Regions from separate parts of the Streptosporangium sp. NPDC000095 genome, predicted to be linked through region 1. Evidence: riboswitches for the same ligand, from Rfam matches in the RefSeq annotation. Region 1 holds a riboswitch; each other region holds the start of a gene.
What was found. A riboswitch is a leader RNA that binds a small molecule or an ion and turns the genes downstream of it on or off. The one in region 1 is predicted to bind cobalamin.
Positions count from the first base shown of each region.

Region 2: another riboswitch for cobalamin. It lies ahead of ACFY3V_RS11890 (ribonucleoside-diphosphate reductase subunit alpha); the one in region 1 lies ahead of metE (5-methyltetrahydropteroyltriglutamate--homocysteine S-methyltransferase).
Region 3: another riboswitch for cobalamin. It lies ahead of cobN (cobaltochelatase subunit CobN); the one in region 1 lies ahead of metE (5-methyltetrahydropteroyltriglutamate--homocysteine S-methyltransferase).
Region 4: another riboswitch for cobalamin. It lies ahead of ACFY3V_RS34200 (ABC transporter substrate-binding protein); the one in region 1 lies ahead of metE (5-methyltetrahydropteroyltriglutamate--homocysteine S-methyltransferase).

Region 1 is NZ_JBIAZS010000017.1:108,043-115,141, forward strand. Features, by position in the region: gene ACFY3V_RS31380 (ABC transporter ATP-binding protein) at 1-264, shown strand, start outside; gene ACFY3V_RS31385 (MFS transporter) at 261-1,472, shown strand; gene ACFY3V_RS31390 (TetR/AcrR family transcriptional regulator) at 1,523-2,143, opposite strand; gene ACFY3V_RS31395 (ketopantoate reductase family protein) at 2,236-3,192, shown strand; gene ACFY3V_RS31400 (hypothetical protein) at 3,489-4,283, shown strand; cobalamin riboswitch at 4,333-4,546, shown strand; gene metE (5-methyltetrahydropteroyltriglutamate--homocysteine S-methyltransferase) at 4,666-6,900, shown strand; gene ACFY3V_RS31410 (hemerythrin domain-containing protein) at 6,997-7,099, opposite strand, start outside.
Region 2 is NZ_JBIAZS010000004.1:232,685-239,783, reverse strand. Features, by position in the region: gene ACFY3V_RS11905 (hypothetical protein) at 1-105, shown strand, start outside; gene glmS (glutamine--fructose-6-phosphate transaminase (isomerizing)) at 159-1,979, shown strand; gene ACFY3V_RS11895 (tripartite tricarboxylate transporter substrate-binding protein) at 2,071-3,096, shown strand; cobalamin riboswitch at 3,101-3,302, shown strand; gene ACFY3V_RS11890 (ribonucleoside-diphosphate reductase subunit alpha) at 3,415-5,805, shown strand; gene ACFY3V_RS11885 (ribonucleotide-diphosphate reductase subunit beta) at 5,868-6,863, shown strand; gene ACFY3V_RS11880 (mechanosensitive ion channel domain-containing protein) at 6,925-7,099, shown strand, end outside.
Region 3 is NZ_JBIAZS010000016.1:81,707-88,805, forward strand. Features, by position in the region: gene ACFY3V_RS30265 (precorrin-2 C(20)-methyltransferase) at 1-1,389, opposite strand, end outside; gene ACFY3V_RS30270 (precorrin-8X methylmutase) at 1,410-2,036, opposite strand; gene ACFY3V_RS30275 (precorrin-3B synthase) at 2,033-3,595, opposite strand; cobalamin riboswitch at 3,617-3,812, shown strand; gene cobN (cobaltochelatase subunit CobN) at 4,031-7,099, shown strand, end outside.
Region 4 is NZ_JBIAZS010000020.1:108,055-115,153, forward strand. Features, by position in the region: gene ACFY3V_RS34185 ((2Fe-2S)-binding protein) at 1-661, opposite strand, end outside; gene ACFY3V_RS34190 (ABC transporter ATP-binding protein) at 738-1,520, opposite strand; gene ACFY3V_RS34195 (iron ABC transporter permease) at 1,517-2,578, opposite strand; gene ACFY3V_RS34200 (ABC transporter substrate-binding protein) at 2,590-3,585, opposite strand; cobalamin riboswitch at 3,716-3,912, opposite strand; gene ACFY3V_RS34205 ((2Fe-2S) ferredoxin domain-containing protein) at 4,021-4,404, opposite strand; gene ACFY3V_RS34210 (hypothetical protein) at 4,535-5,083, opposite strand; gene ACFY3V_RS34215 (ATP-binding cassette domain-containing protein) at 5,080-6,879, opposite strand; gene ACFY3V_RS34220 (iron ABC transporter permease) at 6,882-7,099, opposite strand, start outside.

The DNA.
Region 1 (7,099 bases):
GCGCTCGACGTGTCGGTCCAGGCGACGGTGCTCAACCTGTTGTGCGATCTGCGCGACCGGCTCGAGTTCGGCTGCCTGTTCATCACCCACGACCTCGCCGTCATCTCCCAGCTCGCGGACCGCGTCGCCGTCATGCGGCATGGCCGGATCGTCGAGCAGGGGCCGACCGGGGACGTCACCACCCGCCCGCGCCACCCCTACACCCGCACCCTGCTCGCGGCCACTCCCACCATGGACATCGAGACCAAGGCGCGATCGGTATGACACCCACCGACCGGGAGGCGTCGGGCTCTCCCGCGCGATCCGGCGTCCGCTCGTTCACCGGCACGCAGCTCGCCCTGTTCGGGAGCGGGTTCCTCGTCAATCTCATCAGCTTCTCCGTGTACCCCTACCTGGCGGTCCTGCTCCGCGACCGGATGGCCCTTGGCATGGATCAGGTGGGCCTCATCCTCGGGGTGGCGACATTCGTGCAGTTCGCCGGAGGGGTGCCCGGCGCGGCCCTCGCCGAACGGATCGGACTCCAAAGGAGCCTGGTGATCGCGATGGTCCTGCAGACCGTCGCGTCGCTGGGGTTCCTCGCCGGCGGCACCTGGCCGGCGGTGACGGTCGCCGCGCTGTTCCTGCGATCGGCGGCCACCGGGCTCTACTCACCCAGCGTCCGGGGTTACACCGTGCACGGTGCGAGTCCCGGCGACCGGCCGCGGCTGATGTCCGCGAGCTATGCCACGGGCAACGTCGGCATCGCGGTCGGGCCGGTGGTGGGGGCGCTGTTCATTCACGACCCGGGCGGGATGTTCGTCGTCGCCACGGTGCTGCACGCGGCGATGGCGATCGGGCACGCGCTCCTGCCGCGAGAGCGGCGGGAAGAGGGCGAGGTGATCGAGCCACTGCGCCGGGCACTGGCCGGCCTCGCGATCCTGCCGTTCGTCGTGACCGCCATGACCCTCTATCTGTACATGCACTTCTACCAGTTCCTGTCGTCCTACGCCGAGGGCAGGCTGCCCACCGTGTTCTACGGCGCGGCGATGATGGGCTACTCGCTGGTGCTGGCCGTACTGCAACCGCTCCTCACGCGACGGGTCGAGCGGATGCGCTACACCCACGCGATGGCGGTCGGTTTCTGCTGCCTCGCCGTCGGCATGATCGCGTTCACCGGCGGGAACGCGATAACGGTCGCCGCCGGGATCCTCGTCATCGGCGTGGGCAACTCGGTGCTTTTCCTCAAGAACGTCCTTGAGATGCTCAGCCGTACGAAGCGGTCACCGGCGGTCGTCTTCGGTCACCAGCGGCTGGCCGAAGGGGTCGGCGCGTCCTTGAGTGGCCTCGTCGGCGGGAGCCTCTACCAGCTGTTCGAGAGCGCGGGGTATCTTCCCGGATTCTGGTCGGCCATCGCCGCCCAGTGCCTGCTCCTGCCGGTGATCGTGCTAGTCGCGTGCCGTCGGCTCGGGCGCCCCGTGTCCGAGCCTTCATGACGAACCCGGCGGACGTGGGCCGGCACCTGACGGCCGATCGCGGGGTGGCCTCACTTCAACTCGTCGGCGCTCTCCTGTTCACGCTCCCGCGGACCGTCGCCTGAGTACGACCGGCGCAGCCCGTCCAGCAGGAGGGTGATGACACCGTCGGCCTCGGCCCGCCAATCGGGGCGGTCATGGGCCGCGCCGATGCCGTGCAGCGCCATCATGACGGCGCCGGCATCCACGTCGTCGCGGACGGCGCCGGTCTTCACGGCGGCGGTCACCAGGTCGGTGACGGCCTGCTCCAGCGCCCTGCTGCCCTCGGCGAGTACGCCCGAACGGGTGGCCATGAGCGTGGCCAGCGTCCGGGCGAGGCCCTGGTGGGTGTCCAGGTAGCCGACCACGTCACGTAGGAAGGTCGCCAATGCTTCCGCCGCGGGCAGTGTGGCCTGCAGCCGGCGGGCGCGGTCGCACAGCGCGGCGACTTCTCCGTGGTAGACCGCCTCGGCCAGTGCCTCCCGGGTGGGGAAGTGGCGGTACAGCGTGCCGGTGCCCACCCCGGCCAGCTGGGCGAAGTCATCGAAGCGCAGGTCGAAGAAGTCGCCGGTGTCGAAGATCTCCCGGGCCTTGGCGATCAGGGCCTCGCGGTTGCGCCGGGCGTCGGCGCGCAGTGGTTTGGCGGTGGTCATGCGTTCCCTCGCGTTGACAAGTGGAGGTGATCTCCATATCTTCGAAGAAGTGGAGATTGCCTCCAATTTGATTGTATCCCACGAGGTGCAGCGTGAAGATCCTCATGTTCGGCCGAGGCGTGATCGCCACCATCTACGGCTGGGCCCTGGAACGGGCCGGCCATGACGTCGAGTTCTACGTCCGGCCCGGCCGCGCGGCGACGTACGGAGACGCGATAGACCTCGACCTGCTCGACGCACGACGGCGGCCGTGGGGCGAGCGCGTCGTCGAGAGGTGGCCGGTGCGCTTGCGCGAGACGCTGGAGCCCGACCACGACTTCGACCTGATCGTGCTCAGCGTGTCGCACCACCGCCTCGCCGAGGCGGCGGCCTTCCTGACCCCGCGCGTCGGCCGGGCCACGGTGCTGGTCTTCGGCAACGTCTGGACCGAGCCGCTGACCGCGATCGGCGACCTCCCCTCCGAGCAGGTCGCCTGGGGCTTTCCCGGCTCCGGCGGCGGCTTCGGCGAGGACGGCGTCCTCCGCGGGACGTTGCTGCCGTCGGTCGTCTTCGGCACCCTCGGCCCACCCCCGACCGACCGGGAGCGGGCCGTACGCCAGGCGTTTCGCGAGGCCGGACTCCGGCTCAGGGAACAATCCGATTTCCGCGGCTGGTTGTGGATCCATTTCGTGTTCGACGCGGGCCTGCACTCCCAAAGCCTGAGACTGGGCTCGTTGTCCAAGCTGATAGGGGCGACGGACGACCTGCGCGAGGCGCTGCTGGCCATCCGCGAGCTTCTGCCGCTCCTCCAGGCGCGCGGTGTCGACCTGCGACGTCACCGCGGTGTGCTGTCGTTGCGTGCGCCCACCTGGCTGACGGCCCCCGTGCTCGCCTGGCTGACCGCTCATGTCGCGCTCGCGCGCGTGAATTTCGCGGCGCACTCCGACCCCGACGCCGAGGAGCCGCGTGAGGTCTGCCGGGACACCCTGGCCGAAGCACGACGGTTGGGCATCTCGGTACCGCGACTGGAAGCGGCGGAACCACACTTCGCCCGCGAGATGACGGACTGAGTGAACGGCCACCCATAACAACGGAGTACGGGCAACCGGCCGCGCTTCACTTCGGCAGGCAACCGGGGCGACCAGGACACGGGCCGGCATCGGCACCACGCCGGCTCCGCAACGGCGAGAGCCCGGTCACAACCGTCCTCCGCCCGCGTAACGGCGCCGGACCGTGCCTTCCGGAGTGCGCCAGGAGACCCAAGTTATTTGACGAACGGACTTCGCCGTACCGGGAGCGCCTGGATGAACCCTTCAGGGCGGCGGAGCGTCCCTTAGGTGTGAAGAAATTGCTTTTGACCATTGCGATGCTTGCGTCGTTGTGCGCCTGCGGCCAGTCCGGTGCCGGTCCGGCACTCACTGTGGCCGGAAGCGAGACGATCGTGTTGCCGCGGGCCGATCAGCCCAAAGCGCATCGGCCCACCCTGGAGCGGCTCAAGCGAGAGGCGGCGTCGTCGGGTCGGCCTTTGGAGGAGGTCGTCAAGCGGTACGCGACCCGGATGGCTGCTACCTCGTCGCCCAAGCCGACGGACTTCGAGGGTTACGACCCCGCGGTGACCGACCCGGGCGTGACGATCGACGGCATTCCCTACGCCGAGTTGGTCGACCTTGGGACCATCGCCAGATCGGAGGGCATCTCCTACGAGGAGGCCATCGACCGCTTCGGTTCGCAGTCGTCCAACAGTCAGGTGATCGACAAACTTAATACGGAGTTTCCCGACGAGATCTCCGGCGTCAGGTACGTCGACGACCAGCGAGGGCTGCGCGTCGGCTTCAAGGGGCCCATCCCGACTCGCGCGATCGAGCTGGCCAGGACCCTCCCCGTGGAGGTCACCCTGATCGGTGGCAAGGGATTCTCGGCCGCGGAGCTCCGGCGGGCCCAGGACACGGTCGTCTCCTGGCTCCAATCCCGTCCTGAGGTGGCCACGATGACGACGCACCCAGATGACGAGACCGGCCACGTCAAGGTCACAGTTCAGCCGAAGGTGATGCCGGACGATGCGGAGGAGTTCAAGCGTGGGCTTCAGCTCCCGCAAGTGGACAATCCGCACATCACCATCGAGGTCACGCTCTCCGCCGAATCGGTCGCCGTTCGCCCGTAGTGAGCCACCGACGCGCACACGACTGGGCCCGAACGGTGGCCGGGCCGTTAAGCTCTCGGGTGTGGATGGTTCGCCCGTCTCCTTCGGGGGGCGAGCGTCGTAAGAGGGAACCCGGTGTGAATCCGGGACTGCCCCGCAGCGGTAAGCAGGAACGACCGCCGTCACAAGCACTGGGCGCGTGCCTGGGAAGCGACGGCCAGTAGGTCATGCCTCAGGCATGGTGCCCGCGAGTCCGAAGACCTGCCTCCGCCCGCGTGCCGCTCGGCGCGCGGTGGTCCGCGGCCTCGTGGGAGGGCCTGGGACGCGCTCGCCGGGGGCCTGCTCCGCGTTGCGTTTCTCTTCTCCTGCCTGGCCGCATACTGGCGAGACGAGGGAAGTTGCCATGAGGACGACCGTTTTGGGCTACCCGCGCATCGGCGCGCATCGGGAGCTCAAATTCGCCACCGAGGATTTCTGGGCCGGCACGATCGGCGCCGACGAGCTGGAGGCGACCGCCGCGTCGCTGCGCGGCTCGGTCTGGACCGAACTGCGTGACGCGGGCCTTGATGCGATCCCGTCGAACACGTTCTCGTTCTACGACCAGGTGCTCGACACCACGGTCATGATCGACGCCGTGCCCGCGCGCTATCGGAACCTCACCGGGCTCGACCGGTACTTCGCGATGGCGCGAGGCACCGCCGAGCTTCCGCCCCTGGAGATGACCAAGTGGTTTGACACCAACTACCACTACATCGTCCCAGAGTTGGCGCTGGACACCCGGTTCCAGCTGGTCGGAGGCTCGGCTGCCAAGCCCGTGGCCGAGTATCTAGAGGCCAGGAAGCTCGGCATCGAGACGCGGCCCGTGCTCGTCGGCCCGCTCACCTATCTTCTGCTGGCCAAGGCCGCGCCGAACTCACCTGAGGGATTCACCCCGCTCGACCTGCTGGACTCCCTGGTGGAGACCTACGCCGAGTTGCTGGAACGGCTGGCGGGCGCGGGCGCGCAATGGGTGCAGTTCGACGAGCCTGTCCTGGCCCGCGACCTCGGGGCCCGGGAGATCGAAGCGCTCGGGCGGGCCTACCGGCGGCTTGGCGGCCTGCCCAGCCGTCCGAAGATCCTGCTCGCCACGTACTTCGGCGCCGTCGGCGCGCAGGCGCTACGGATGGTCGCCTCCACCGAGGTCGAGGCGATCGGGCTCGACCTCGTCGCCGGCCCCGGCAACCTGGAGGCGGTAGCCTCGGTCGGCGGGCTGGCCCGCAAGACCTTGGTCGCCGGCGTGGTCGACGGCAGGAACGTGTGGCGCACCGACCCCGCGCGGGTGAAGTCGACGTACGCGGTGCTGCTCGGGTTCGCCGACACGGTGGAGCTGAGCAGTTCCTGTTCACTGCTGCACGTTCCGGTCGACCTCGACAGTGAGACGGCGCTGGACCCGGCGGTCCGGGCGCGGTTGGCGTTCGCCCGGCAGAAGGTCGCCGAGTTGGTCGGTCTCGCCGCCGATCTACGTTCCGAGAACCCGTCGGCCGTGAAACCCCCCGTCGTGCTGGCCGATCCCGACGTCCGGGCCCGGTTGGAGGCTCTTGGTGACGCGCGGCGAGCCGATCGGGCGGTCCGGTTCGCGGCGCAGCGGGCCAAACTGGGATTGCCCGAGCTGGCCACGACGACGATCGGCTCGTTCCCGCAGACCGCGGAGATCCGCAAGGCCCGCGCGGACCGCAAGGCGGGACGGATCGACGAGAACGCCTACGTCGAGGCGATGCGCGCCGAGATCGCCCGCGTGATCATGCTTCAGGAGGAGCTCGGCCTGGATGTGCTCGTCCACGGCGAGCCCGAGCGCAACGACATGGTCCAGTACTTCGCCGAGCGACTCGACGGCTACGCCGCCACCGACCACGGCTGGGTCCAGTCGTACGGTTCCCGCTGTGTGCGCCCGCCGATCCTGCACGGCGACGTCTCCCGCCCCGAGCCGATGACGGTGGAGTGGGCCTCCTACGCCCAGTCGCTCACGTCCAAGCCGGTCAAGGGCATGCTCACCGGGCCGGTGACGATGCTGGCCTGGTCGTTCGTCCGCGACGACCAGCCCTTGGCGCAGACCGCCCGCCAGGTCGCCCTCGCGCTACGCGACGAGATCACGGATCTGGAGGCCACCGGGATCGGGATCGTCCAGGTGGACGAACCGGCGCTGCGCGAGCTCCTGCCGCTCCGCAAGGACGACCAGGATGTCTATCTGGCCTGGGCGATCGGGGCGTTCCGGCTGGCCACCTCCGGCGCCGCCGACTCCACCCAGATCCACACCCACATGTGTTACTCGGAGTTCGGCGAGATCATCAGCCCGATCGCCGACCTGGACGCCGACGTCACCAGCGTCGAGGCCGCCCGCTCCCACATGGAACTGTTGCCCTACCTGACCGAGGTCGGCTACGCCAACGGCATCGGCCCCGGCGTCTACGACATCCATTCGCCGCGTGTCCCGACCACCGAGGAGATCGAGGACAACCTGCGCAACGTCCTCCAGGCCGTCCCGGCCGACCGTTTGTGGGTCAACCCCGACTGCGGGCTGAAGACCCGCGGCTACCCCGAGACGCGAGCCGCCCTGGCCAACATGGTCGCCGCCGCCCGAACTGTCCGAGCGGATCTCTGATCAGTGCCGCTTCCCGGCCCGAAGCCCTGCTTCGGGCCGGCGTTCAGGAAGCTTCCTGGCCACACACCGCATGATCGCGTTCAAGTCATCGACAGCTCACCCCCGGGGAGTGAACTGGGCCAGGTCGTAGATGCCGAGGCTCTTCTCGATGTCGGCCACCTGGTTGACGACACCTGCGAAGCCGGCCGTACCGAAACGG
Region 2 (7,099 bases), on a different contig from region 1:
GTCAACGACGAGATCTTCCCCAGGGTCGCCGCCGAGCTGGCGGTACGCCGTGTCGCGGCACCCGAACTCTCCCTGAGACAGCTTCGCCGGATCGTCTACGGGTAGCAGGCGACGGTACCTCGATCGTTTAGCGATGTTCATGGATAAGGAGCGGTTACATGTGCGGAATCGTGGCCTATGTAGGGCCCAAGGACGCGGCGCCCATCCTGCTGGAGGGCCTGCAGCGTCTTGAGTACCGGGGCTACGACTCGGCCGGTGTGGTGATCTCCAACAAGGGCCTCAAGATGCGCAAGGTCAAGGGCCGGGTGGCCGACCTGGCGGCGGTCGTGCCCGCGCGGTTCAAGGGCGGCCTGGGTATCGGTCACACCCGCTGGGCCACCCACGGCGCGCCCAGCGACGTCAACGCCCACCCGCACCTGTCCACCGACGAGCGCATCGCCGTCGTGCACAACGGCATCATCGAGAACGCCGACGAGCTGCGCGCCAAGCTGGAGGCCGATGGTGCGATCTTCCTGTCGGAGACCGACACCGAGGTGCTGTCGCACCTGATCGCCCGCACGGTCAAGGAGTCCGACTCGCTGGAGGAGGCCGTGCGGACCGCGCTCAAGCGGGTCGTCGGCACGTACGGGATCGCGGTGATCGACTCCGAGCGTCCCGGCGAGGTGGTCGTGGCGCGCAACGGCAGCCCCATCGTGCTGGGCATCGGCGAGAAGGAGATGTTCGCCGCGTCCGACGTGGCCGCGCTGGTCCGCTACACGCGCCAGGTGGTGCACCTGGAGGACGGCGAGATCGCCGTGCTGCGGGCCGACGGGTTCAACACCTTCGCCAGCGACGCGCGGGAGACGGCCAAGGAGACGCTGACCGTCGACTGGGAGGCCGGGCACTACGACACCGGCGGCTACGAGCACTACCTGCTCAAGGAGATCTCCGAGCAGCCCGACACGGTGGCCAGGACGCTGCGCGGGCGGCTGGACGACCGCTTCCACATCGCCCACCTGGGCGGTCTCAACATGGACGCGCGGGAGAGCCGCTCGTTCCGCCGAGTGAAGATCATCGGCTGCGGTTCCGCCTACTACTCGGGCCAGATCGGCGCGCAGCTCATCGAGGAACTGGCGCGCATCCCCGCCGACGCGGAGCCGGCGAGCGAGTTCCGCTACCGCAGCCCGGTGGTGGAGGCCGACACCCTCTACGTGGCGATCAGTCAGTCGGGCGAGACCTACGACACCCTCGCCGCCGTGCAGGAGCTCAAGCGCAAGGGCGGCAGGGTGCTCGGCATCGTCAACACGGTGGGCAGCGCGATCGCCCGCGAGTGCGACGGCGGCGTCTACCTGCACGCGGGCCCCGAGGTCTCGGTGGCGAGCACCAAGGCGTTCACCTCGACCGCCGTGGCCTTCGCGCTGCTCGCGCTGCACCTGGGCCGGGTGCGCGACCTGTCTCCCGCCGACGGCCGCAGGATCTGCGACGGCCTGCGCAGGCTGCCGGACCAGATCAAGGAGATCCTGGCGCTGGAGCCGCAGATCAAGGAACTGGCGGGCAAGTACGCCGAGTCGCCGAGCATGATGTTCGTGGGCCGGGTGAGGGGCTATCCGGTGGCCCGCGAGGGCGCGCAGAAGCTCAAGGAGATCTCGTACGTGCACGCCGAGGCCTATCCGGCGAGCGAGCTGAAGCACGGACCACTGGCGCTGATCGGCCCGGACATGCCGACGGTGGCGATCGTCCCCGACGACGAGCTGCTGGACAAGAACCTCACCACGCTGGGTGAGATCCGCGCCCGGGGCGGCCGGGTGCTCATGGTGGGCCACCGCGACGCCGACCCCAAGCTCGCCGACGACTGCGTCGTGGTGCCCAAGAACGAGACCGAGCTGGACCCGATCCTGCTCTCGATCCCGCTGCAGCTCTTCGCCTACCACGCGGCGGTGGCCCTGGGCCGCGACGTCGACAAGCCCAGGAACCTGGCCAAGAGCGTCACGGTGGAGTGAGCCCCGCGCCCTTTCCCTCCCCCCACCTCGTCACAGATAGTGATGGGGTACTAACCTGTGGTATGGGGGGTTCTTGGGGGAAGGGGCGCTTATGCGCCGTAGGGGGTTTTTCGCGCTGGCGGCGGGGGTGCTGCTCGCCGCGGGGTGCGGCGCGAACGACGCCGGCTCGGTGGTGAAGCGCCTGCTCCTCCTCGAACCGACCGCCGACGGCCACGGCTGGGACAGGATCGCGGGCAGGCTGGCGACCGTCGCGGTCCAGGCGGGACTGGCGCGTACCGCGATGGCCGTCGAGCGGGGCGGCGCCCTGGGCTCCGCCCCTCGCGACGCGTTCGGCGCCTTCGGTGCCTTCGGCGGCCCCTTCGCGCGAGAGGGCAGGCTGCTCGTCACCGCGATGCCGATGGTGGCGGCCGCGGAGATCGCCAACACCGTCGCCGTGGTGAACGCCGCCACTCCCATCGCCCGCCTGGTCGGCGACTGGGCGGTCCTGGTCGTCCCCGCCGACTCCCGCCTGCTGACCTTCGAGGACTTCGCCGCGGGGTTGCGCCGGAACCCGGCGGGGCTCGCGGTCGGCGGCCGGTCGGAAGGGGGCTCCGAGCACGTGCTCTACGGCATGATCGGCAAGTGCCTCGGGGTGGACACCCGGCTGCTGGAGTATGCCGGATACCTCACCCCCGAGGACGCCGTGGAGGCGCTCCAGGTGGGCCAGGTGGCGGCCCTGCTGGGATCGGCGCGTGCCCTGCGCTCCGAGATCGCCGCGGGCCGTATGCGGCCCCTGGCGGTCTCCTCCGGCGACCGGATCGACGGGATCGACGCGCCGACGCTCAGAGAGGTCGACGTCCGGCTGGAGTACAGCGACTGGTGCGGCCTGCTGGGGCCCAAGGACATGAGCCCGGAGGACAGGGACGCCGCGATCGCCCTGTGCGACAGGCTCGACGCCGCGCCACGCTGGCGCTCCCTGTGCGCGGCCCACGGCTGGAGCCGGGTCTATCTCAGCGGCGACGACTTTCGCCAGTGGCTCGCCACCGAGACGGCCCGCGCCCGCGGTGTGCTTCACGAGCTCGGGCTACTGAAGTCCTCCGACACAACCTGTTGGGGTAGTTGCGTCAGGCGCCCCTAGATGTAGGATCCTGCTCGTTGCTGGTTCGCCCCGCAGGGGGCGAGGCAAGAGGGAACCCGGTGAGATTCCGGGACTGCCCCGCAGCGGTGAACGGGAACGAAAGCCGTCATTGAGCACTGGGTGATCCATACCTGGGAAGCGACGGCCGGTAGGCATGCGCGTTGCGCCCGTGAGTCCGAAGACCTGCCGGTGACGTGAATGTCCAGGGCCTCGTGGGAGGGCCCGCGGAACGAGGCGATCCGGCGTGCCCGGGATCGCTCGCGGACGCGTGCCATCCGGCGGAGCCTGGGGCGAGTCCGATCGAGCGAGGGGCACCAGGTGACACAGGCATTGGCGGAGACCGCGACGGGGAGCACGGCGGCGACCGCGACGGGCGACAGCGGCGTCGAAGGCGCGGTGGTGACCGCGTCGGGCCATCGCGGCACGGGAAACACCGGGAACGCGCGGAGCGCCGCGGTGGCCGCGACGGGCGACGACGGCGCCGGAAGCACCGGGAGCGCCACGGACGCCCGCAGGCTGGCCATCGACGAGGCCGCCGCCCGGGTGATCACCGATCCCGAGAACTCCAGGGTCGCCGCCGCGATGCTGGCCGAGCTGATCGCCGACGAGGCCGCCGAGCACGGCGTCCGCGCCTTCTCCGAGTCCGTCGCCGCGACCCACGAGGCGGGGCTGGTCGCCGACGGGCTCGCGAGGTTCGTGTCCGCCCACGCCGCGGTCCTGGACGCGCTGGTCGATCCGGAGGCGGACGCCAGGTTCGAGTACTTCGGGCTGCGCACCGTCTACGACCGCTACCTGCTGCGCCACCCGAGGACCCGCAAGGTCCTGGAGCGCCCGCAGCACTTCTTCCTGCGGGTGGCCTGCGGCCTGGCCGAGACCGTCGAGGAGGCCGCCGAGCTGTACGCGCTCATGGCCACCCTGTCCTACCTGCCCAGTTCGCCCACGCTGTTCAACTCGGGCTCGCGCAGGCCCCAGCTCTCCTCGTGCTTCCTGCTCGACTCGCCCCGCGACGAGCTGGAGTCCATCTACGAGCGCTACGGGCAGGTCGCGCGGCTGTCGAAGTACGCGGGGGGCATCGGGATCGCCTGGACCAGGGTCCGCTCGCGGGGCTCGCTGATCCGGGGCACCAACGGACACTCCAACGGCATCGTGCCCTGGCTGCGCACGCTCGACTCCAGCGTCGCCGCGGTGAACCAGGGAGGCCGCCGCAAGGGCGCGGCCTGCGTCTACCTGGAGCCCTGGCACGCCGACGTCGAGGAGTTCCTGGAACTGCGCGACAACACCGGCGAGGAGGCCCGCCGCACGCACAACCTGAACCTGGCCAACTGGATCCCCGACGAGTTCATGCGCCGGGTCGAGGCCGACGGCCTCTGGTCGCTGTTCGACCCCAAGGAGGTCCCGCACCTCACCGACCTGTACGGCGCCGCGTTCGACGACGCCTACCGGGCCGCCGAGGCCGAGGGCCGCTTCACCCGGCGGATCCCCGCCCGCACCCTGTACGGGCGGATGATGCGCACGCTCGCCCAGACCGGCAACGGCTGGATGACCTTCAAGGACGCGGCGAACCGTACCTCCAACCAGACGGCGAGGCCCGAGAACGTCATCCACCTGTCGAACCTCTGCACCGAGATCCTGGAGGTCACCGGCGACGCCGAGACCGCCGTCTGCAACCTCGGCTCGATCAACCTCGCCGCCCACCTGTCAGGGGACCTCGAGGACGGGATCGACTGGGCGCGGCTGCGCGCGACGGTCCGTACCGCGGTGCGGTTCCTCGACCGGACCATCGACCTGGGTTTCTACCCGACTCCCGAGGCGGAGGCGGCCAACCGGCGGTGGCGTCCGATCGGGCTCGGCCTGATGGGCCTGGCCGACGTGCTGTTCGCGCTGCGGCTGCCGTTCGACTCGCCGCGCGCGCTGGAGCTGTCCACCCGGATCTCCGAGGAGATCGCGCTCGCCGCCTACCGGACCTCCTCGGACCTGGCCGTCGAGCGTGGCCGCCATCCCTCGTACGAGGAGACCAGGGCCGCCGCCGGGGTGCTGCACCCCGACCACTACGGGGCCGCGACGTCGGCCGCGTGGACGGAGCTCAGGGGGCGGATCGCGGAGACCGGCCTGCGCAACTCGCTGATGATCGCGATCGCGCCGACGGCCACGATCGCCTCCATCGCCGGCTGCTACGAGTGCATCGAGCCGCAGGTCTCCAACGTCTTCAAGCGCGAGACCCTCTCGGGGGAGTTCCTCCAGGTCAACCGCTATCTCGTCCGCGACCTCCAGGCCCGCGGCCTGTGGACGGCGCCGATCCGCGACGCGATCAAGCGCGCCGACGGCTCGGTCCAGGACATCCCCGAGATCCCCGCCGACCTGCGGCTGCTCTACCGGACCGCCTGGGAGCTGCCGCAGAAGGCGCTGATCGACCTGGCCGCCGCGCGCACCCCGTACATCGACCAGTCGCAGTCGCTGAACCTCTTCATGGCCACGCCGACCATCGGCAAGCTCTCCTCGATGTACGCCTACGCGTGGAAGTCGGGCCTGAAGACCACCTACTACCTGCGCTCGCGCCCGGCCACCCGGATCGCGCAGGCCACCGTGGCGGCCCCGGCGGAACGGGCCGCGGCCGAGCCCGGGGCGGTGTCCGGGGTCGTGTCCGAAGTCGTGTCCGAGGCCGTCGCCTGCTCCCTGGAGAACCCCGAGTACTGCGACGCCTGCCAGTAGCCGTCCGGTCCGTCGACAGCCCTCAGCAGTCCTCAGCAGCCTTCAGAAAGGCGATTCTTCCGATGTTGCTCGACCCCGGCATGGATCTCACCCTGCGGCCGATGCGCTACCCGGAGTTCTACGAGCGCTACCGGGCCGCGATCCGCAACACCTGGACGGTCGAGGAGGTGGACCTCACCTCCGACCTGGCGGACCTGGCGAGGATGACGCCCGAGGAGCGTCACCTGATCAACCGTCTCGTGGCCTTCTTCGCCACCGGCGACTCGATCGTGGCCAACAACCTCGTCCTCAACCTCTACCAGCACCTCAACGCCCCCGAGGCGCGCCTGTACCTCAGCAGGCAGCTGTTCGAGGAGGCGGTGCACGTCCAGTTCTACCTCACCCTGCTGGACACCTACCTGCCCGATCCCGACGAGCGGGTCAAGGCGTTCGCCGCGGTCGAGCACATCCCCTCGATCCGCGACAAGGCGGAGTTCTGCTTCCGCTGGATCGACTCGCTCGGCGGGCTGACCCGGCTGGAGACGAGGGAGGACCGGCGGGCGTTCCTGCTCAACCTGATCTGCTTCGCGGCGTGCATCGAGGGGCTGTTCTTCTACGGGGCCTTCGCCTACGTCTACTGGTTCCGCTCCCGGGGCCTGCTCGGCGGCCTGGCCACCGGGACGAACTGGGTCTTCCGCGACGAGTCCATGCACATGGAGTTCGCCTTCGGCGTCGTGGAGACCGTACGGGCCGAGGAGCCGGACCTGTTCGACGACAAGCTCGTCGAACAGGTCACCCGGATGATCGAGGAGGCGGTCGCGGCGGAGCTGGCCTTCGCGGCCGACCTGTGCGGTGACGGCCTGCTGGGGATGAGCGTGGACCAGATGCGCCGCTATCTGGAGTACGTGGCCGACCAGCGCCTGGTCAGGCTCAGGATGCCCGTCAGGTACGGCACGGCCAACCCGTTCGCGTTCATGGAGTTGCAGGACGTGCAGGAGCTGGCCAACTTCTTCGAACGCCGGGTTTCCGCCTACCAGGTAGCCGTCGAAGGGAATGTCACGTTCGACGAATCCTTCTGATTAGCTGTTGGTCCGGAAAAGAGAACGACGAGGCAGAAAGACGTCGAGGGGGACGCCTCACGTGTCCAGCTGGATCATCATGATCGTTTCCATCGTCGCCGCCGTCGTGGCGGTGGAGGTGGTGCGACGGGTGTTGCGCTCGCGGCTGATCGGCGAGAAGTGGGTTCTCGCCGGTCCGCTCGTGCACCGCTGCGCCTGGCCGGGATTCGCCACGGCCGCCGTGGCGACGGCCCACA
Region 3 (7,099 bases), on a different contig from region 1:
GGTGGTGACGGTCATGTGCTCGTCGGCCCCGCCGACGTCGCGGCCGACGACCACGGGGGTCTGCGGCGCGCGGTGCTCGAGCAGCAGGTCCCGCGCGGCGGCCACCTGCCAGGTACGGCTCTTCGAGGCCGGGTTGTAGAGGGCCAGGACGAGGTCGGCCTTCGCCGCGGCGCTGATCCGCTCGGCGACCACCTCCCAGGGTTTGAGCAGGTCCGACAGCGACAGCACGCAGTAGTCGTGGCCGAGGGGCGCACCGGCCCTGCTCGCCACCGCGTGCGCCGCGGTCAGGCCGGGCAGCACCCGTACCGGCACGTCCGCGAACCTCGGCTCGCACGCCACCTCCAGCACCGCGCTGGCCATCGCGAACACCCCGGGGTCGCCCGAGGAGACCACGGCCACCCTCGACCCGGCCGCGGCCAGTTCCAGCGCGTGCGCGGCCCTCTCGGCCTCCACCCGGTTGTCGGTGGGGTGGCGGCGCTGGCGAGGGTTGGGCGGGACGCGGTCCAGGTAGGGGCCGTACCCGACGAGTTCGTCGACCTCGGCGAGCGCCTCCTGCGCCTGCGGGGTCAGCCACGGACGTCCGGCGGGGCCGAGTCCCACCACGACCACCTCGCCGCGCGCCCTCGCCTCGCCCTGGGTCTCGGCTATGGCGGCGGGCGCGGGGCTCGACGCGTTGACGGGGCTCGGGATCAGCGCCAGCGAGAAGTACGGGACGCTGCCGGGGTCGACCTCGGCCAAAGGCGCCAGGCGCTGCTGCCCGGTGGTGGCGCGCTCGACGTACCAGGCCTCGTCGAGACGCCCGGCCTCGGCCAGCGCGTCGCGGACCTTGGTGAAGGTACGGCCGAGTTTCAGCACCGCGGCCGAGTCGGTGGCCGCCAGGCGCTCGGCGAGCACCTCGGCGGGGAGCGTCCCCGGCAGCACGGTCAGGACCTCGTCCCGCTCGACCAGCGGGCGGCCCAGGACCGCCGAGGCGCCGCTCACCGACGTCACGCCCGGCACGACCTCGGTGACGTAGCGGTGCGACAGACGCTTGTGCATGTGCATGTACGAGCCGTAGAAGAGCGGGTCGCCCTCGCACAGCACCACCACGTCGCGCCCGGCGTCCAGATGGGCGGCCAGCCGCACCGCGCAGGCGGCGTAGAAGTCGTCGATCGCCCCCTGGTAGCCGCCGGGGTGGTCGGTGGTCTCGGTGGTGAGCGGGTAGATGAGCGCCTCCTCGACCTGCCCCTGCCGCAGGTAGGGAGCGGCCACCGAGCGGGCGATGCTGCGGCCGTGGCGGGCACTGTGGAAGGCGATCACGTCCGCCTCGCCGATCAGGCGGGCGGCCTTGACGGTCACCAGCTCGGGGTCGCCGGGGCCGAGTCCCACGCCCCACAGCCGTCCGGTCACGCGTGTGCTCACGTCGTCGCTCACTCCTCCTCGCTCGCGATCGCGTTGACCGCGGCGGCGGTCATCGCGCTTCCGCCCCGGCGTCCGTTCACGACGAGGTGTTCCAACCTCGCCGGGTGCTCAGCGAGGGCCTGTTTGGACTCGGCGGCGCCGATGAAGCCGACCGGGACGCCGAGTACGGCGGCCGGGCGGCCCGCGCCCTCCTCGACCATCTCCAGCAGCCGGAACAGCGCGGTCGGCGCGTTGCCGATCGCGACCACCGAGCCCTGGAGCCTGTCGCGCCACAGTTCCAGTGCCGCGGCGCTGCGGGTGGTGCCCAGCCGCGCGGCGAGCTCCGGCACGCGGGGGTCGCCGAGGGTGCAGATCACCTCGTTGCCCGCGGGAAGGCGGCGCCGGGTCACCCCCGAGGCGACCATCATGGCGTCGCAGAGCACCGGAGCGCCCGCCTGGAGCGCCTCGCGCGCCGAGGCCACGACACCGGGCGACCAGCGCAGGTCGCTCACCAGGTCGACCATCCCGCAGGCGTGGATCATACGGACCGCGACCCGGGCGACGTCTGCGGGCAGGCCGTCCAGGTCGGCTTCCGCGCGGATGGTGGCGAAGGAGCGGCGGTAGATCTCCGCGCCGTCGCGGACGTAGTCGATCACATTTCCCCTCTGGCGGCCGCCACCGCGGCCGCGGTCTCCTCGATGCCGGAGCAGGTCAGGGCGGTGCCGTCCAGTTCCAGGCGGTAACCGTCACCGGTGGCGATCACGTCCGCGACCCGTCCCCTCGGGCGGCCGCAGCGCCTGGCGCAGCCCGCCCAGTGCACGGGGAGCGTATCGGTGCCCGGCCCCATCGTGGACGGCGGGGCCATGCCGATGGCGGTGGCGGCGTCGGCCTGGACGTCGGCGAGGGATTTGGCGCAGCCGGGGCGGCCGGTGCAGGCCGTCACACCGATCCAGGGGGAGGCGGGGTCGACGACCAGCCCGGCGGCCTCCAGACGGGCGGCCGTGCCCGTGACCTCGGCGCGGTCCAGGCCGGGCAGGACCACACCGCGCCATGGCGTGAGCCGGATCTCCCCGCCCGAGGCGGCGTCGGCGAGCAGGAGTGCCTGCGCGGAGGTCAGCCGTCCCAGGGGGATCGCCACCCCGAGCGTCACCCGCGAGCCCTCGCTTCGGGGATCGTCCGGGTCCCCGTCCTCGACTCCGTGGCGGGGACTGTTTCCGGGGCCTGTCTCTCCGGTGACGCCGGTTCGGTTCCCTCGCCGGTCCGTGCTCTCGAAGACGCCGACCGGCCCGGAGGTCACGACGTGCGGTCTCACCGGTTCGAAGGGGGGTGTGTCGGGGAGTCCGAGAGCGGTTCGCATCCGGGTGGCGATCCGGGAGGGCCCGTCGGGAAGTTCGGCGATCCGCCAGGCGGTGACGTCCCGGGTGGCCAGTTCGTCGAGGAACGCCTCGGCGGTGGCGAGCAGGACGGTCACGGCTTCGTCGAGCGGTACGCGCAGGCCGGTGTCGGTTCCGGCGAGGAGCAGCGCGGCCGCGTCCGGTGCCGTGGGCAGGATCGTGGCGTCCGCGCCCAGGCCGGCCACGTCTCCCCGTCCGTCGTCGAGGGCGAACATGAACCGTCCCGGCAGGGCGGCGAGGGCCGGGCGAGCACACAGTCGTCGATCCAGTTCGCCGATCAGAGGGGTGATGTCGGCGATCCCACGGCCGTTCGTTTTCGTGCCGTTCGGAGCATCCCCGCCGTTCGGTCCGCTCGGCCTGCTTGGCTCGTTGATTCCGCTTGGTTCGGGGGGTCCGGTTGGTCTGTTCGGTCTGCCGAATTTGTTTGGTTCGGCCGATCCAGCCGGTCTGCCGGGTTCGTTTGGTTCGGCCGGTCCGTCCACTCCGGTCAGCGGGGAGGCGAGGATGTTGCGGATGCGCTCGTGTGTCGCCGAGGGCAGCAGGCCCGCTCTCGCCATCCGCGCGGCGAATCCGTTTTCCGGACCGCTTTCTGGATTCTCCGGCCCGAGACCGCGCACCTGGACGTTCGCCCGGGAGGTGAGCTCGATGACGCCGTTGCCGTACGCCGTGGCGGCGTCGGCGAGTTCGCGCAGCTGGTAGGGGGTGAGGCGACCTCCGGGTATGCGGACGCGGGCCAGGCCGCCGTCCGCGGCGGGGTGGACCTGGAGGGCCCCGGGGCACGCGTCGAGTCGCGATCGTCCGGAAAAGTCGGCAATGGACACTCAGAGGATGTTAATGCCAGTTTCTTGCAATGCCCCGGACTGCCGTAGTGTCATCGATGGCGACGGCAAGGGAGGAAGCCGGTGTGAATCCGGCGCGGTCCCGCCACTGTAACCGGGGAGCGAACCCCACCCGGGCCACTGTCCGACGAAGGACGGGAAGGCCGGGGTGAGCACCGATCCGGGAGCCAGGAGACTCCAGCCGTCGTGGCCGACGACGACCCGGGGCGAGGACCCCGAGGGAGGAAGCTCCGTGCGCTTTTCGCCGTTCCCCCGCCACACCGCGACATCGCCGTTCCCCCGCTACGACGCGGCATCGCGGTCGCCGCATCACGGTGTGACACCGCCGTTCCCGCGTCACACCGCGACGTCGCCGCTCTCCCGCCGCATCGCGGCTCCCGCGGGCCGTACCGCCACTCCTCTGCCGGGGTGTGGCGCGTGATCCTGCTGCTCTCGACCTCCGACACCGACCTGCTGAGCGCCCGCGCGAGCGGCGCGGACTACCGGCTCGGCAACCCCGCCAGACTCACCGCCGCCGACCTCCCGCCGCTGCTGGAGGGCGCCGACCTGGTCGTGGTCCGCCTGCTCGGCGGGCGCCGCGCCTGGGAGGAGGGGCTGGACGCGCTGCTCGCCGGACCCCGGCCCGTCGTCGTCCTCGGCGGCGAGCAGGCGCCGGACGCCGAGCTGATGGAGCTGTCCACCGTGCCCGGCGGGGTCTGCGCCGAGGCGCACGCCTACCTCGCCCACGGCGGCCCGGCCAACCTGACCGAGCTGCATCACTTCCTGTCCGACACGCTGCTGCTCACCGGCCACGGGTTCGCCGCGCCCGAGCCCACCCCCACCTGGGGAACGCTCGCGCGCGAGACGCGCGGCCAGGACGGACCCGTCGTCGGGGTGCTCTACTACCGGGCCCACCACGTGGCGGGGAACACCGCCTTCGTCGAAGTGCTCTGCTCGGCGATCGAGGACGCGGGCGCGCGGGCGCTGCCGGTGTACTGCGCCTCGCTGCGCACCGCGGAACCCGGCCTGCTGGAGGTCCTGCGCACGGTGGACGCCCTGGTGGTGACCGTGCTCGCCGCGGGCGGCACCCGCCCGGCGACCGCGTCGGCGGGCGGGGACGACGAGGCATGGGACGTCGGCGCGCTCGCCGAGCTGGACGTGCCGATCCTGCAGGGGTTGTGCCTGACGAGCAGCCGGGCCTCCTGGGAGGAGAACGACGACGGCCTGTCCCCGCTGGACGCCGCCACCCAGGTCGCGATCCCCGAGTTCGACGGACGGATCATCACGGTGCCGTTCTCCTTCAAGGAGATCGACGAGGACGGGCTCACCGTCTACGTGGCCGACCCCGAGCGGGCCTCGCGGGTGGCGGGCATCGCGGTGCGCCACGCCGCGCTGCGGCACATCCCGCCCGCCGAGCGGCGGCTGGTGCTGATGCTGTCGGCCTATCCCACCAAGCACGCGCGCATCGGCAACGCCGTCGGCCTGGACACCCCGGCCAGCCTGGTACGGCTGCTGGCCGCGCTCCGCGAGCGCGGTTACGACATCGGCGCCGAGGACGAGCTGCCCGGGGTGAGCGGGCAGGACGGCGACGCGCTCATTCACGCGCTGATCGCCGCGGGCGGGCAGGACCAGGACTGGCTCACCGAGGAACAGCTCGCGGGAAACCCGGTGCGCATCGCGGCGAGCCGGTACGCCGAGTGGTACGCCACCCTCCCCGCGGACCTGCGCGCCCGGATGGAGGAGCACTGGGGCCCGGCGCCCGGCGAGCTGTTCGTGGACCGCTCACGCGATCCCGAGGGCGAGATCGTGCTGGCCGCGCTGCGCTCCGGCAACGTGGTGGTCATGGTGCAGCCGCCGCGCGGCTTCGGCGAGAATCCCATCGCGATCTACCACGATCCCGACCTGCCGCCCAGCCACCACTACCTGGCCGCCTACCGCTGGCTGGCCGACGGCTTCGGCGCGCACGCCGTGGTCCACGTGGGCAAGCACGGCAACCTGGAGTGGCTGCCCGGCAAGTCGGCGGGCCTGTCGGCCTCCTGCGGCCCGGACGCCGCGCTCGGCGACCTGCCGCTCGTCTACCCGTTCCTGGTGAACGACCCGGGCGAGGGCACCCAGGCCAAGCGCCGCGCCCACGCCACCCTGGTCGACCACCTCGTCCCGCCGATGGCCCGCGCCGACAGCTACGGGGACATGGCCAGGCTGGAGCAGCTCCTCGACGAGCACGCCTCCATCGCGGCGATGGACCCGGCCAAGCTGCCCGCGATCCGCGCCCAGATCTGGACGCTCATCCAGGCCGCCAGGCTCGACCACGACCTCGGGGTCGCCGACCGTCCCCACGACGCCGAGTTCGACGACTTCCTGCTGCACATCGACGGCTGGCTGTGCGAGGTCAAGGACGTTCAGATCCGCGACGGCCTGCACGTGCTGGGAGCCGCCCCCGAAGGGGGGCCGCGCGTCGACCTGGTCCTGGCCATGCTTCGCGCCCGGCAGATGTGGGCGGGTGGCGAGGCGCTCGTCGGGTTGCGCGAGGCACTGGGCCTGGCCGAGGACGGCAGCGCGGGACGGATCGGTGTCGACGACGCCGAGACCCTGGCCCGAGCCCTGGTCGAGGCGATGGAACACCGCGGCTGGGACCCGGCCGCGGCAGGGGAGGTGACCGCCGAGGTCCTGGGCCGGGCCGACGACACCGGCCGCGACGACGCCAGCGCCTCGGCGGGCCCGGCCGGAGTGACCGGCCGGGGCGGCGGATCCGGGGTGCCCGCCGCGGCCGACGTACGCGGTGCGAACCTGGGGGAGGTGGAGCGGATCCTGCGGTTCGCCGCCGTCGAGGTCGTGCCCCGGCTGGCGCGCACCACCGACGAGATCGACGCGATCCTGCACGCTCTCGACGGCGGCTACGTGCCCGCCGGGCCGAGCGGTTCGCCGCTGCGCGGGCTGATCAACGTGCTGCCCACCGGCCGCAACTTCTACTCGGTCGATCCCAAGGCCGTGCCGAGCAGACTGGCGTGGGAGACCGGCCAGGCGATGGCCGACTCCCTGCTGGAGCGCTACCGCGCCGACACCGGCGACTGGCCGCGTTCGGTCGGGTTGTCGGTCTGGGGGACCAGCGCGATGCGCACCGCGGGCGACGACGTCGCCGAGGTGCTGGCGCTGCTGGGCGTGCGGCCGCTCTGGGACGAGGCCTCGCGCCGCGTCACCGGCCTGGAGCCGATCCCGGCCACCGAACTGGGCCGTCCGCGCGTGGACGTCACCATCCGGATCAGTGGCTTTTTCCGCGACGCCTTCCCGCACGTCGTGGCGATGCTGGACGACGCCGTACGGCTGGTGGCCGGGCTGGCCGAGCCCGAGGAGCTCAACTACGTGCGGGCGCACGTGCTCGCCGACCGGGCCGAGCACGGAGACGAGCGCAGAGCCACCATGCGCATCTTCGGCTCCCGGCCCGGGGCCTACGGCGCCGGGCTGCTGCCCCTGATCGACAGCCGCAACTGGCGCGACGACGCCGATCTG
Region 4 (7,099 bases), on a different contig from region 1:
CCAATGAGCAGTCATCGCATTTGGAACCGCCGGGCACCCGGTAATAAAGGCAGCACGTGGTGCGCCGGAAAGCCAGCTCAGGGGAGATGAGCGCTCCCTTTCCCGCCAGATGGCCGCGGGCCAGCAGGTCGGTGACCAGGCCGGTGGCGGGTCCGGCCAGGTCCGGGCGCATGGCGGCTATCGCGCGACCTGCCTCGGCCAGGGCGGAGGCGGCGTTGCCGTACAGCAGGCCGGGGGCGACCTTAACCCGCAGGCCGGCCGCCAGCGGTTCCAGGTGGCGGCGAATCACCAGGTCATAGAGTTGGGCCGGTGATTCGTAATGCCATCCCGTAGGAGTAGGCAGGCGGAGATCCGGGCCCTCGTCGGCGCGGTCCAGACGGGTCAGGTCGGGCACCACCGCGTGGGTGAGCACGGTGGCCAGGAGTGGAGACCAGAGCCGCGCGGCGTGGCCGAGCTGGGCGATCGAGGCGCCGATGCGCAGCTCACGGGTGCCGTACCTGGTGGCCGTCGCCTCCACCAGGTCGGTGAAACCGCGTTCGTAGTCGCATTTCACGTCGTGCCACCCGGCCGCGTCGCCGCCGATGCGCAGAGAAAAGAACGAGCCGAACCCGGCGACCTCTTCGAGGGCCGTCAGAATCGATTCAGTCGATGCCGATTCCATTGTGCCGAAGCTCCGTTCTTTAAAATCGCACGGCTAACAAGCCGGATGGCGGATCCGGCTTTTGCGCAAAAAGGTTTTATTTCGTGGCGCGGCTCCCTGCGGTTCGGAGACTCACCTGCGGCACCCCTGTCACCGAGTGGATCGCCACCTCGGCGTCCACCCGGTAGACCTCGGCGAGCAGGGCGGGGGTCAGCACGTCGGCGGGGGTGCCGAGAGCGACGACGCGACCGGCGTCCATGACGCAGACGCGGTCGCAGAAGGCGGCGGCCATGTTGAGGTCGTGCAGGGCGACCACCGCGGTGACGCCGAGGCCGCGTACCAGGTTCAGCGCGTCCAACTGGTGGCGCAGGTCCAGGTGGTTGGTCGGCTCGTCCAGCACCATCGTGGTCGGCCGCTGGGCCAGCGCCCGCGCGATCAGCACCCGCTGCTTCTCCCCGCCCGAGAGCCGGTCGAAGGGCGCGTGCGCCAGATCGGCCACATCCAGCCGCCCCAGCGCGTCGGCGATGATCGCCTTGTCGGCCACGTTGTCGCCGTCGAAGGCCCGTTTGTGCGGGGTGCGGCCCATGGCGACGACGTCGTACACCGACAGCTCGAAGTCGCCGCCGCTCTCCTGCAGGACCGCGGCCAGCTGACGGGCCAGCCGCCCCGCGGGCATGCGCCACACGTCCTCACCGTCCAGCAGCACCCGGCCGCCGGTCGGCCTACGCGCCCGATAGAGGGTGCGCAGCAGCGTCGACTTACCCGCCCCGTTCGGGCCGGCCAAGCCGAGCATCTCCCCCTCGGCGACCTCGAACGAGACCTGGCGGACCAGGTCGCGGTCGCCGACGCGGACCGACACGTTCTCCACGGTCAGTGTCACTTGGAGCGCCTCCGCATCAACCACAGGAAGAACGGCCCGCCGACCAGCGCGGTGATGATGCCCACCGGGATCTCCTCCGGCGCGATCAGGGTGCGGGCGGCCAGGTCGGCCACGATGAGGAAGGCCGCGCCCAGCAGCGCGGTGGCCGGGAGCGCCCGGCGGTGATCGGCGCCGATCAGCAGCCGGACGACATGCGGCATGATCAGCCCTACGAAGCCGATGGCCCCGCTGACCGCGACGATCGTGCCGATCATCATGGCGACCAGCACGAACAGCGCCGCCCGGAAACGGTGCACATCCAGCCCGAGCGAGGCCGCGGCCTCCTCCCCTGCCAGCAGCAGGTTCAGCGGCCGCGACACCCCGACTAGCGCGAGGGTCCCGGCCAGGACGGCTATCGCCGGGATCCACACCACCGTCCAGGTGGTGCCGGCCAGGCCGCCCAGCATCCAGCGCACCGCCGCCTGCGTCTTGTGCGGGTCGTTGGAGGTCACGATCAGGAAGCCGGCCACGGCCGAGAGCACCTCGGCCATGGCCACCCCGGCCAGCACCAGCCGCACCGTCGTCATACGCCCGCCCGAGCGGGCCAGGAAGTAGACCGCCACCAGCGCGGCCAGCGCGCCGAGGAAGGCCGCGATCGGCAGGCTGAACGCGCCGAACACGCTCAAGCCGAACACCACCACAGTGACCGCCCCGACACTCGCGCCAGAAGAGACTCCCAGCAGCATCGGGTCGGCCAGCGGGTTGCGCACCAGCGCTTGGAGGGCCATGCCGCAGACCGACAGGCCCGCGCCGATCACCCCCGCCAGGACGACCCGCGGCAGCCGTACGTCCATCACGATGGTCTCCCGCACCGGTGTCCAGGCCGGTTCGGCCAGGGCGGGATGCAGGTTGTGGAGCAGGATGCCCCACACCTGCCCTGCGGGCAGGGCCACCGACCCGGCCGCGACGGCCGCGGTGAGCGCCCCACCGACCAGGAGCACGAGCAGGCCGAGCACGATCGGATACGGCACCCCCGGGCGCTGCGCCAACGGCACGGCGCCTGCGACCGGTTCGCTCACTTGAACTGGTCTCACTTGAAGCGGTCGGCGTGCAACTGGCGGGCCAGCGCCTCGACGGCTCCGGGCGCCCGTACGCCGAGGACCACCGACGACAAAGGCAGCACCGCGAACCGCTTGTTCCTGATGGCCGGTACGTCCCTCAGCGCCGGGTTGGCCAGCAAGAACCTCTCCTTGTCGGCCACCGGCTGGTCGCCGTAGTCGTAGATGACGATCCAGTCGGGCGCGCGCTCGGCGACCTGCTCGAATGAGACGTCGCCCCACATCTTGTCGACGTCGGCGAACACGTTCTGTGCCCCGGCCAGCTTGATGATCTCGTTGCCGACGCCCTTGCCGCCGGCGGTGAAGGCGGTCTTGTCGCCACTGTCGTAGACGAACAGCTTGACCGGGGCGGTGTCGCCGAGCTTGGCCTTCACACCGTCGAGGGTCGCCCGCAGTGTGGTGATCAACGGTTCGGCCCGGTCGGAGACGCCGAAGATCTTCGCGACATTGCGGATCTCGGTGTTCATCAGGTCCAGGGACACCGCACCTTCGGCGCACCCCTCGATATTCAGGTATGTCTTGATGCCGGCCTTGTGCAGGGCGTCCCGGCTGCGGCCCTCCTTCTCGTCGAAGGTGCTGCCGAAGCCGCCGTAGACGAAGTCGGGCTCCTCGGCCAGCAGGGCCTCATACGCCGGGTACTCCTTCGAGACGACCTTGATGGCGTCGTAGGCCGCCTGATACTCCGGCAGCACCTTGTCGTCGAGGTAGGCGGTGCCGATCATCGACCTCTCCAGGCCGAGCGCCAGCATCACCTCAGTGGCGTGCTGGTTCATGGATATCGCCCGCCGCGGCGGCTGCTCGTACGTGCTCTTCACCCCGCAGTTGTCAAGGGTGACCGGGAAGCCCGCAGGCGCGGAGGCCGCCGGAGCGGCGGCCGGGACATTCTCAGCCGGGATGCCGCCGCAGGCGGCCAGCACTCCGGACACCAGGAGGGCGAGCAGCAGGGGAATGGGGCGTCTGCCCGTCATGACGTGTTCCTCTCACGGAATCTGCGCAACGGGGCGGATCTGAAAGAGGGAACACTTCAGGGATTCTCGGCGCGGCCACCGGCTCGACGGGCACGAGAGCCCACTCCTCTCCGGGGAAATCCGCCCCAGTTCATCGAGGAGGCGACCGCGTGAGTCTCCTGGCTCTCGGGTCGAGGCTCGTCCCCGCCTTCCCACCCCGGAGAGGGGCAGTGGCATGGTGGGGATTCGCTCGCCGATCACAGTGGCGGGACCGCGCCGGATTCACACCGGCTTCCTCAGTCCGCGCTCGCCTTCGGCATCATCATCACACGAAGCGGGTCGATGCGCACAAGCAGGGCACCCTTGTCCTGGGAAGTGCGGGTGGAGACAAAGGCTCGGCAATCCTGGCGCGGAGTGGCTTCAGCACCACACGCTGGTCTTTTCGCCGGACCGATGTCACCGGCGCGCGGTTGAGGTGTTCGTCATCGGAGGGTCGACCTCGCGGGGCGGCAAGCGGCGCGGCGGGGTGAAACGGTACAGCTCAAGGATCGGCGGCAACGGAACCAGGCCGGGACCACCAGCGCGAACCCACTCGGCGACATCGGCCGTGGCATCCTCGTCGTTGACGAGGGCGAGCCACACCGGACGGCCACCGGCCGCCCGCCCCTCCGGGGTCGGCTGCACGATGAGAACATTGGCCTGGTCGCACACGTCAAGGCACTCGGTCACGCGGACGTCGGCGACCTCGGCCAACCGGCGGATCTGCTCGTCGTGGTCGAGGGCGGGTACCTTCCGCACGCTCCCGCAGCAGCAGTCCCGGCACACGGTGATCCTTTTCATGCGTTCCTTCCTCAGGCGGGCTGGCGGCGCGATACGCGACCGCCATACGTGCTGACTCCGGGCACCCGGTAGCTCTCCCGCACCGTCACGCTTCCAGCACACGACGCCACACGGCGGCGGAGCCCCCCTCTTATCCGTGCTTGAAGCCCTTTCCGGCGCGGTCCAATGGATCGGGGCCGATTCCGAGATAGGCGGCTCGAAGCTCGTCCCAGGCGATCAGCCGGTCGTAGTCGGGCGGGTCGAGGATCTGCTGGCGGTCGGTGAGGAACGGGTTGGGCAGCAGCACGGTCATCAGCTGGTCGCCCTGGCCGTTGAACATCCGCATCCCCCAGGAGACGGGGTGGCCGTCGGCGCTGATCGAGCGGTAGAGCTCGGCGCGGGCGCAGCGGCGGATCCGCCCGAGTTCGGGGCCGCTGGCGGTGTGCTCGCCGATGCACAGGTGAAAGTGCCAGCGGCCGAAGTCGACGGTGACATATCCGTCGTACAGGCTGATGCGTTCGGGCGCGTTGGGGGCGGCGACCTCCCAGGCCGCGCCCTGGACGATGACCCCGAACCAGATGTGCTCCCAGTGGTGCTCGAAGATGTCGGTGACCAGCGACAGCAAGGTGCGCTCGTCGGTGGGCAGCGCCCACACGTGCAGGGTGCCGGTGCCGTGTTCCTCGACGACGGTGTGGCTCATGCGGGTCCTCCGGCCTGTCGCAGGGTCAGCGCCCACTGCTCGCGGCGCGTGTCGGGGTCGATGAGGGCGCAGTCGCCGCATTTGCCGCCGTTAGGCAGGCGGTAGTACAGGCAGCAACTGCGCCGAACGAAGAACGGCTGTCCGGGAGCGGGTTCGACCAGGTCGCCGCCGCCCTGAAGCACTCCCAGGGCGAGCAGTTCGCGGCCGAGCACGATGGTTCGCGCGGCGAGTTCGGGGCGCTGTCGGGCGATGGTCCGGATGGTTCCGGCCAGGGCGGAGGCGGCGTTGCCCCACAGCAGCCCGGGGGCGATCTTCACGATCTCCCCTACGGCCTGCGCCAGCGGCTCCAGCAGCTCGGTCACCACGGTGTGGTGCAGCGCTCCGGCGACCCTGGCGGGGGCGAGGACCTGCCAGCCGTTCGGGCGCTCGGCGCGCAGCGGCAGCGGCCCGCTGGGCGCCTCCCGCCAGTGGAGGCGGGAAGGGCCCAGGTCCAGGAGCAGGTCGTGGGCCACCGCCGCGCCGATGACCGGTGACCACAGCCGGGCGGCCAACCCCTGGAACAGGATGGAGGCCGCCACTCGGGTCTCGTCGGTCCCTAAGCGTTCGGCGACGTCGGTGATCCGCCGCCGCAGGGATTCGAGGTCGGCCAGCAGGTCGGTGAGCGGTCGCCAGCCCGCTTCGGTGTCGATCGGGCCGATCCCGACTTCGAAGTAACCGCTGATCGTGGAGACGTCGGCGACCGCCACCGACACCATCGGCGGTGCGGCGGGCAGCAGCCCGGGCCGGGCGACGGCGAGCCCGGAGCGCGCCGTACGCGTCCAGGCGGCCAGGTCGGGCAAGGTGGCGAACCGGTGGATGGTGCCGTCGTAGGCCGCCTGGTAGCCGTCGCCCGTCCACTCCACCGCCAGCTCGGCGGGCCCGGCGCCGGCCGTACGCCAGTCCTCCCTGGCCAGCGCCCGCTCCAGCAGGGCGGCGTGCAGACCTTCGGCGAGGACGCGGACGGTACCGCTGGCCCCGCTCTGGAGCACGAACATGCCGGAGGTCGCGTCGAAGGCCAGTTCACCGCCGTCGAAGGCGGCGCCGATCACCTCCCGCGAGGTCAGCTCCTCCGGGGTGCCGGTGTGCAGGCGGCCCGCCGGGTCGATCAGCCACATCCGGTCGGCGACCCGCAGCGCCAGCTCCAGATCGTGCGTGGAGACCACGATGACCAGGTTCTTCTCGCGAGCCAGACGGCGCAGCAGGCCCATGAGCGCCACCCGGGAGGTGACGTCGAGAAAGGCGGTCGGCTCGTCCAACAAGATCGCCGCCGGTTCCTGGGCCAAAGCGCGGGCGACGAGGACCCGCTGGCGCTCGCCGTCGGACAGCTCGGTCACCGCCCGGTCGGCCAGATGGCCCGCGTTCACGGCGGTCAGCGCCCAGGTGACGATCTCGTGGTCGCCGGGCCAGAGGCGTCCGGTGAATCCGGTGTGCGGGTGGCGGCCCAGCCCGGCCAGCTCGCGGGCGCTCAGCAGCGGCGGCAGGTCGCGTTCGGTGAGCACGACGGCCAGGCTCCTGGCCAGGTCGGCGGCGGGCAGGGTGTCGACGTCGACGCCGCCGAGGAGCACCTGGCCGCCCAGCGCGGACTGGAGTGCGGCCATGGTGCGCAGCAGCGTGGATTTGCCGGTGCCGTTCGGGCCGATCAGCACGGTCAGCTCACCCGACAGGGCTTCGGCGTCCAGGTCGTCGAGCACGCGACGCTCCGGTTGCCCCCGCCTGGCGGGGTATCCGGCGTGCAGTCCGCGTAGTTCCAGGCTCATGCTCACACCGCCAGTCCAGTGCGGGCCGCGCGGCTGCGCAGCAGTACGGCGATCACCACGGGCGCGCCCACGATGGTGGTCACCGCGTTCAACGGCAGCACGACCCCACTGCCCGGCGCCTGGGTGGCCACACAGCACGCCAGCGCCACGGCGGCCCCCAGCAGGACGACCGCGGGCATTAGCACCCGATGGTCGGCGGTGCCCAGCAGCAGCCTGGCCA